Regions from separate parts of the Eubacterium sp. AF15-50 genome, predicted to be linked through region 1. Evidence: predicted binding sites of a transcription regulator. Region 1 holds the regulator's gene; the other holds the start of a gene.

Evidence for each region. Region 1 encodes HrcA, which represses chaperone genes, less so after heat shock. Its sites were predicted from a motif close to TGTTAGCACTCNNNNNNNNNGAGTGCTAACA; they were not measured.
Region 2: a site for HrcA is predicted at 2,106-2,136, ahead of groES (co-chaperone GroES). Genes of this name have one in related genera too.

The regions. Positions count from the first base shown of each region.
Region 1 is NZ_CAKVZL010000042.1:8,124-12,568, reverse strand. Features, by position in the region: gene dnaK (molecular chaperone DnaK) at 1-1,547, opposite strand, end outside; gene grpE (nucleotide exchange factor GrpE) at 1,582-2,223, opposite strand; gene hrcA (heat-inducible transcriptional repressor HrcA) at 2,254-3,303, opposite strand; gene Q5O73_RS06245 (MATE family efflux transporter) at 3,645-4,445, shown strand, end outside.
Region 2 is NZ_CAKVZL010000046.1:10,984-15,428, reverse strand. Features, by position in the region: gene Q5O73_RS06540 (hypothetical protein) at 1-148, opposite strand, end outside; gene Q5O73_RS06535 (Cof-type HAD-IIB family hydrolase) at 327-1,121, shown strand; gene Q5O73_RS06530 (DNA-3-methyladenine glycosylase) at 1,132-2,022, shown strand; gene groES (co-chaperone GroES) at 2,163-2,447, shown strand; gene groL (chaperonin GroEL) at 2,465-4,087, shown strand; gene Q5O73_RS06515 (hypothetical protein) at 4,316-4,445, shown strand, end outside.

The DNA.
Region 1 (4,445 bases):
ATGATAGCTTCAGCGTCATTTTTTGCATCAATTGCTTCCTTACGTTTCTTATCAGCTGCTTCATATTCAGCTGCTTCCTTAACTGCCTTATCAATATCTTCATCTGACATATTTGATCCGGCTGTAATTGTAATGTGCTGTTCTTTTCCTGTTCCAAGGTCTTTAGCTGATACATTAACAATACCGTTTGCATCAATATCAAATGTAACCTCAATCTGTGGAACACCTCTTCTTGCTGGAGGAATTCCATCAAGTCTGAACTGTCCAAGGGACTTGTTATCTCTTGCGAACTGTCTCTCACCCTGTACTACGTTAATATCTACTGCTGTCTGGTTATCTGCTGCTGTTGAGAAAATCTGGCTCTTCTTTGTAGGAATAGTTGTATTTCTCTCGATAAGTCTTGTAGCAACACCACCCATTGTTTCAATTGATAATGAAAGTGGAGTAACATCAAGAAGAAGAATATCACCGGCACCTGCGTCACCTGCTAATTTACCACCCTGAATTGAAGCACCAATAGCTACACATTCATCAGGATTCATCTTCTTTGATGGCTCGTGACCTGTTAACTGTTTAACCTTATCCTGAACAGCCGGGATTCTTGTAGAACCACCAACTAATAATACTTTGCTAAGCTCTGAAGCTGTAATTCCTGCATCCTTTAACGCATTCTGTACAGGAATAGCTGTTCTCTCAACTAAGTCTCTTGTAAGTTCATCAAACTTAGCCTTTGTAAGAGTCATATTAAGATGCTGAGGTCCCTGCTCATTAGCTGTAATGAATGGGATGTTAATTTCAACCTGTGTAGATGATGAAAGTTTCTTCTTAGCATCTTCTGCTTCAGCTTTAATTCTTTCCATAGCCATCTTATCATTTGAAAGGTCAATACCTGTTTTTGACTTAAAGTCAGCTACCATATAATCCATAACCTTCTTATCAAAGTCATCACCACCAAGCTTATTATCACCGTTTGTTGCTAAAACTTCGATAACGCCATCACCGATTTCGATAACAGATACATCAAATGTTCCACCACCTAAATCGTATACCATAATCTTTTGTTCTTTTTCATTATCAAGACCATAAGCCAAAGCTGCTGCTGTAGGCTCGTTGATAATTCTCTTAACATCAAGACCTGCAATCTTACCTGCATCCTTTGTAGCCTGTCTCTGAGCATCATTGAAATATGCCGGAACAGTTATAACTGCTTCTGTAACTTTTTCACCAAGATAGCTTTCTGCATCAGCTTTCAACTTCTGAAGAATCATAGCTGAAATAGCCTGTGGTGTATAAGACTTGTCGTTAATAGTAACTTTATAATCTGTACCCATATGTCTCTTAATTGATGATACTGTACCTTCTGCATTAGTTACTGCCTGACGTTTAGCCTGCTCACCAACTAATCTTTCACCATCTTTTTTAAAAGCAACTACTGAAGGAGTTGTTCTTGCTCCATCTGCATTTGTTATAACTGTAGGTTCTCCACCTTCCATAACAGCTACACATGAGTTTGTTGTTCCTAAATCAATACCAATAATCTTTCCCATTTTATTTTCCTCCTAAAATAACATAAAACTTTAGTTAATTTGCAACTTTTACCATACTGTGTCTAATAACAGTATCTCTATATTTATAGCCTTTCTGCAGTTCCTGAGAAACAATGTTTTCACCAAGTTCATCGTTTTCCTCATGCATTACTGCATTGTGAAGGTCAGAGTCAAATTCCTTTCCTTCGGCTTCAATAGCTGTAACTCCCATTTCATCAAGAGTTGAAAGTAATTGTTTATAAATAAGATTCATTCCCTGTCCTACAGGTGACTCTAAATCTTCTTCACTAAGTGCTGCAACTCCTCTTTCAAAGTTGTCTACTATAGGAAGTATCTTCTCTATAATAGATTTGGCACCTGTTTCAAACATTGCTGCCTTTTCCTTTTCGCTTCGGCTTCTGAAGTTTTGGAACTCTGCAAATAATCTCTGGTACTTATCATTAAGTTCCTCTATCTGCTGGTCTTTTTTGTCCTTCTTCTTTAAGCCACGCTTTTTTTTCTTATCAGGATTTTCATTCTTGTCTGATGCATCCTGCTTTTCCTCTGCCACATCCTGTGCTTTTGCATCCTGTGACTTTTCTTCTTTTTTAGATTCTTCCTTTACTTCCTCTGTAGTTTCTTCATTTGCCACATCTTTTTCAAGGTTCTCATCTAAATCTTTATTTTCCTTTTGCATCGGATAATCATCCTTTCTTAAAACTTTATACTAATTATCATCTTTAAAAGTCTCACTTAACTGTTCTTTAACAGTTCTTAAAGTTTCAACAACCTTTTCGTAGTCCATTCGCTTCGGTCCTATAATACCGATAGTTCCTTTAAATCCATCTTCAAGCTCGTATGTTGCCGTGACAACGCTACAATCCTTCATGGACTTAACCGGGCTCTCACTACCTATATATACCTGAATGCCTGTTTCCTCATCACTTTCATTAATAAGTTCCGTCAGCTGTGACTTTTCTTCTAATGTTGTAAGTAACTGGCTGGCTCTTTCCTTATCACTAAGCTCAGGATATTTAAAAATATTAGTGGCACCTGATGTGTAAATCTTCATCTGTGCCTCTGTAGCAATAGCTTCCGTAATGGTCTTTAACACTTCATTAACCAATCCCTCAAACTCTCCTGCCTGAGATGTTAATGTGGAAATAACTCCTAAGTTGATTTCTTCTAATGACAAACCTGCCAAAACAGTGTTAAGTGCCACATTCAGTCTCACTATCATTTCCTGACTAATCTGCTGTGTAATCTTTATAATTCTGTTAACTACGTGATTCTTGTCAGAAACAACAGTGCATAACAACTGATTTTCATCAATTACTGATAATTGAACAAACTTGATTTTATTCTCCTGAGACTTCGGTGCGGATACCATGGTGGCATAATTAGTATTATTTGCTAATACCTTTGCCATATTTTGAAGTAATGTCTCAACCTTATCAACCTTCTCAATTAACAAATCTTCTTTTTCAGTTACCTTCTTTTCTCTTTCATCTAACTCAGACATCTTATCCTTTAAGATATTGTCCACATAAAATCTGTAACCTTTATCTGTAGGAATACGTCCTGCCGATGTATGGGGCTGGATAATGTATCCCATCTCTTCTAAGTCAGACATTTCATTTCTAATGGTAGCTGAACTTAAATTCAAATCAGTGTTCTTGGAAATGGTTCTGGAACCTACCGGCTCGCCTGTTTCTAAGTAGCTTCTGATGATAGCATCTAAAATCTTTTCTTTTCTATCACTAAGTTCCATAAGCATCTCCTTTCTTTGATTTATTAGCACTCATTAGTTTCGAGTGCTAATATTTCATCTGACACTAAAATATCACTATCAAAGTACTTTGTCAACAATTTTATTAAAAAAGATTTGTTAATAAATTGTAAACATTTTTAACGCCACTATTTTAAGTTTTTCTTCTATTATAATAATGCACATTACCAATATATCTTAAAACTATAAAATTAATTTATATTTTTATATTGATTGTAGTGGAATCATGTGTTATTCTACTACCTATTGCAATTAATTATTGTGATTATTTTATACAGTTATTTATTGCTGTTTTTATTTAAATTATTTAATGAGATGAGGTTATTTTAATGGTTGCGGAAGGAAAACAGACTTTTAGAACAAAATATTTTGGCGACAAAGCTTTTTACAAAATGATTATGGCTATTGCACTGCCTATTGTTATTCAAAATCTTCTTACTAACTTTGTTGCTATGCTTGATAATGTAATGGTAGGAAAAATCGGAACAGACCAGATGACCGGTGTTGCCATTATTAACCAGTTATTTTTTGTGTTTAATCTGGCAGTTTTTGGTGGAATGTCCGGAGCGGGAATTTTTTCTGCCCAATATTTCGGTCAGAATAATCATAATGGTGCCAGAAATGTATTTAGAATGAAATTAATTATAGGAATATTTATTATTGCCATAAGCATGTGTGTTTTAATTATTCTCCACGAACCTTTAATTAATATGTTCCTGCATGAAGGTGGGGCTTCCGGAAATATCCATGCTACATTTAAATATGCCAGGGATTATCTATACATCATGCTTTTTAGTATTATTCCTTTTGTAGTGGCAAATTGCTATAGCACAACCCTTAAGGAAGCCGGTCAAACCATGGTTCCTATGATAGCAGGACTTTTAGCCGTTATTGTTGACTTTGTTTTCAATGCTCTTTTAATATTCGGTTTACTTGGTTTTCCAAAACTGGGAGTCATAGGTGCTGCCATTGCAACAGTTATGTCAAGATTTGTTGAATGTGGATATCTTATAATTTATACCTACAGACACAGTGATAAATATAGGTTTATTAAAGGTGTTTATAGCAATTTGCATGTGCCTTCCTCTCTTGTAAAAAAGATTCTTTTACGCGGTACTCCCTTATTATTT
Region 2 (4,445 bases), on a different contig from region 1:
TAAATTCAAAGGCTTTTGTATCATCGAAATCGTCGAAATCATCTGCCTTTGTTTCACGTGTGTCTTTGCGTTTCTTTACATAAAGTGCACTTCCTGCTGCGGCTCCAACAACTGCTGCGGTTCCGAATAGCTTTTTTAAAAATCCCATATATAAAATCCTCCGATACATTTATTTTTATGCAATAGCATAATTATTATCATTTATTATAATACTATTTTAGCCGAAATAAAAGCAGTAATACATTAAAAAACATTACTTGAATAAAAAAAACAAAAATGTTAGTCTATAAAAAGTGATTTTAAAAAGAATGATAAAGAGGATTAATATGAATAATAGAAAAATAGTTTTTTTCGATATTGACGGAACAATATATAGATTTGATACAGGGATGCCAAAGGATACTTATGAGGCAATTAAACTTTTAAAGGCCAAGGGACATATTCCGGTTATATGTACCGGACGAACAAGGTGTATGATTTATAAAGAACATATGGCTCCGGGATTTCGGGATATTGTAGCCGGTGCCGGAACATATGTGGAAATTGATGGTAAGGAGCTATATTGCAATACCATTAATAATAATGAGGCAAGAAGAGTAATAGATGGCTTTGTAAGAAATGGCTTTGTTCCGGTGGCTGAAGGAAGAGACAACATTTATATTGGAAGGGATATCAGTGATTTAACTGAAACCACAAAGCATGTATATAATGTTTACAGAGAAAGTATGGGGGATTTTATATTAAGTACAGATGAAAGTGAAATAAATGTATCTAAGGTAAGTGCATTATTTACTAATCACAGTAATCCTGAGGGAATGATAAAGGAATTTGAAAATGATTACACCATTATATCTCATCAGCATAGTTTATTGGAGTTAGTTCCAAAGGGATATAATAAAGCTGTGGGAATTGAAAAATTAATTAAAGCATTAAACATTCCATGGGAAAACACATATGCTTTCGGTGACAGTTTAAATGACATTGACATGCTAAAATATGTTAAGTATGGCTGTGCCATGGGAAATAGTGATGATGCCATAAAGGAAGCTACAAAGTATCATACTTCTGACTTTGATAAGGGTGGAATATATGAGGCATTAAAAAAATTTGAATTAATATAAAGGATGTAATATGAGAATACTGAAGGATAAAAATAATATAATAATAAAGGAAATTAGTGATTTTGATTTACAGCAGACCTTAGAATGTGGACAATGCTTCAGATTTTATAAACAGGATGAACAGGAGTATGTTGTAGTAGCCTATGGCAGGCTTTTACATATAATGGAAAAGGATAACAACCTTGTTTTTCTTAATAAAACAATTAATGAAGTTGAAAATATATGGATACCATACTTTGATTTAAACAGAGATTATGGAAAAATTAAGGAGTTTCTTCTGAAAAGTGATGAAACCTTAGAGCCTGCGATAAAAGAAAAAAACGGCGTAAGGATTCTTAATCAGGAGTTTGTGGAAACATTAATATCCTTTATAATTTCCCAAAATAAGCAGATTCCCCATATAAAACATATTGTGAAAACAATCAGTGAGAATTTTGGTGACTATTTAGGGGAGGTAAATGGAGAAAAATACTATTCCTTTCCTAATATGAAACAGTTAAGCAATATTACCGAGGCAGATTTCAGGGAAATGAAAACAGGTTTTAGGGCACCTTATTTGTCAGACGCAGTTGAGAAGCTTTCTACAGGCATCATAAACGAAAAGGAAATTAGAATGTTAAAGGAGGAAGATGCCAGAAAGAAACTAATGGAAATAAAGGGAGTTGGTGAAAAAGTTGCTAACTGCGTAATGCTTTTTTCGTTGGGATACAGGCAGGCATTTCCTATTGATGTGTGGATAAAAAGAATTATGGAGACTTTATATTTTAACGGAAAAGATACCTCAAAGGAGATAATAGGAAAATGTGCTAAGGAATTATATGGAGAATATGGTGGCTACGCACAACAATATCTGTTTTGTTTTGGAAGAGATAATAAAGTTGGAAAAAACAAAAATGAATAGAATATTTATTTTGTTAATAAATTGTAAAAATATAACATTAGGTATTGCATTAATCAAAAAAAGTGTTACTATTATTGTTAGTTGGTTAGCACTCGTATATGCGGAGTGCTAACAAGAAATGTTATTATGGAGGTTAAAAAATGAAATTAATACCATTAGCAGATAGAGTAGTTTTAAAGCAGTCTACTCCGGAAGAAAAAACAAAATCAGGAATTATATTGACAAGTACATCTCAGGAGAAGCCACAGCAGGCAGAAGTTATTGCTGTAGGTCCCGGTGGAGTTGTAGACGGTAAAGAAGTTGTTATGAATGTTAAGCCTGGAGATATGGTTATCTTTTCAAAGTATGCAGGCAATGAAGTTAAATTAGATGATGAAGAATATATAATTGTAAAACAGTCAGATATTCTTGCAATCGTTGAATAATTTTGGAGGTAATTAATATGGCAAAGGAAATAAAATATGGCGCTGAAGCCAGAACTGCTCTTGAAGCAGGTGTAAACCAGTTAGCAAATACAGTAAAGGTTACATTAGGACCAAAAGGAAGAAACGTTGTTCTTGATAAATCTTTTGGCGCACCACTTATTACAAATGATGGCGTAACAATTGCAAAGGAAATAGAACTTGACGATTCATTTGAAAACATGGGAGCACAGCTTGTAAAGGAAGTTGCTACTAAAACAAACGATGTAGCAGGTGACGGTACAACAACAGCTACAGTTTTAGCTCAGGCAATGATTAATGCCGGAATGAAGAACTTAGCTGCCGGTGCTAATCCTATTATTTTAAGAAAAGGAATGAAGAAAGCAACAGATGTAGCAGTTGATGCTATTGCTGATATGAGCAGTGTTGTAACAGGAAAGGAACAGATTGCAAAGGTTGCAGCTATTTCTGCCGGTGATGAGGAAGTTGGTAACATGGTAGCAGATGCCATGGAAAAGGTTTCTAACGATGGCGTTATTACAATAGAAGAGTCAAAAACAATGAAAACTGAATTAGACCTTGTTGAAGGTATGCAGTTTGACAGAGGATATATTTCAGCATATATGGCTACAGATATGGATAAGATGGAAGCTACACTGGATGATCCATATATCCTTATTACAGATAAGAAAATCTCTAACATTCAGGAAATCCTTCCTGTCTTAGAGCAGATTGTTCAGTCAGGAGCTAAACTTCTTATTATTGCAGAAGATGTTGAGGGTGAAGCCCTTACAACACTTATTGTAAATAAGCTTCGTGGAACATTTAACGTAGTTGCAGTTAAGGCACCTGGATATGGTGACAGAAGAAAAGAAATGCTTAAGGATATAGCAATTCTTACCGGTGGTCAGGTTATTTCAGAAGAATTAGGTTTATCTCTTGCAGATACAAAGATTGAAGATTTAGGTAGAGCAAAATCTGTTAAGGTTGCAAAAGAAAATACCATAATCGTTGATGGTCTTGGTAATTCAGATGAAATTGCAGCAAGAGTTGCCCAGATTAAAACCCAGATAGAAGAAACCACATCAGAATTTGATAAAGAGAAACTGCAGGAAAGACTTGCTAAGCTAGCAGGTGGTGTTGCAGTTATCAGAGTTGGTGCTGCTACAGAACCTGAAATGCAGGAAAACAAACTTAGAATGGAAGATGCATTAAATGCTACAAGAGCTGCCGTAGAAGAAGGTATTATAGCAGGTGGTGGTTCAGCATACATTCACGCATCAAAGAAGGTTGCTGAGTTAGTTAATACATTAGAAGGTGATGAGAAGACAGGTGCTTCTATTATTCTTAAGGCATTAGAGGCTCCACTTTTCACTATTGCCCAGAATGCAGGACTTGAAGGCTCAGTTATTGTTAATAAGGTAAGAGAATCAGAACCTGGAACAGGATTTGATGCATTAAATGGCGAGTATGTTCAGATGGTAGACAGAGGAATTCTTGATCCGGCTAAGGTTACAAGAAGTGCTCTTCAGAATGCAACAAGTGTGGCAAGTACATTACTTACAACAGAATCAGTTGTTGCAAATATTAAAGAAGATACACCGGCTATGCCTGCCGGAAACCCTGGAATGGGAATGATGTAATTAATAATTGCTACTTATGTAGCAGATAAAAAAAGCCTATGGGATAACATGATATGTTTCCCGTAGGCCTTTTTTTGATGTAAAAATGATAAATATACACCATTTTTTACTTAGGTATTAATTTTTTAAAAAGTGCCTAAAATAGGACATAAAAACAATTTTATTATTGGAATGACAAAGCATATATGATACAATTTATTTATATTAAATTAAAGGAGCGAAAATATAATGAAAGGTATTAAAAGAAGTATTTTATCATTAATGCTGGTACTTGCGTTAGTAGTATCAGGTGTGTCGGTTATGCCTGTAAAGGCTTTAGAGCTTAATGCTAATCCGATTACAAATTTAAAATTTGTGG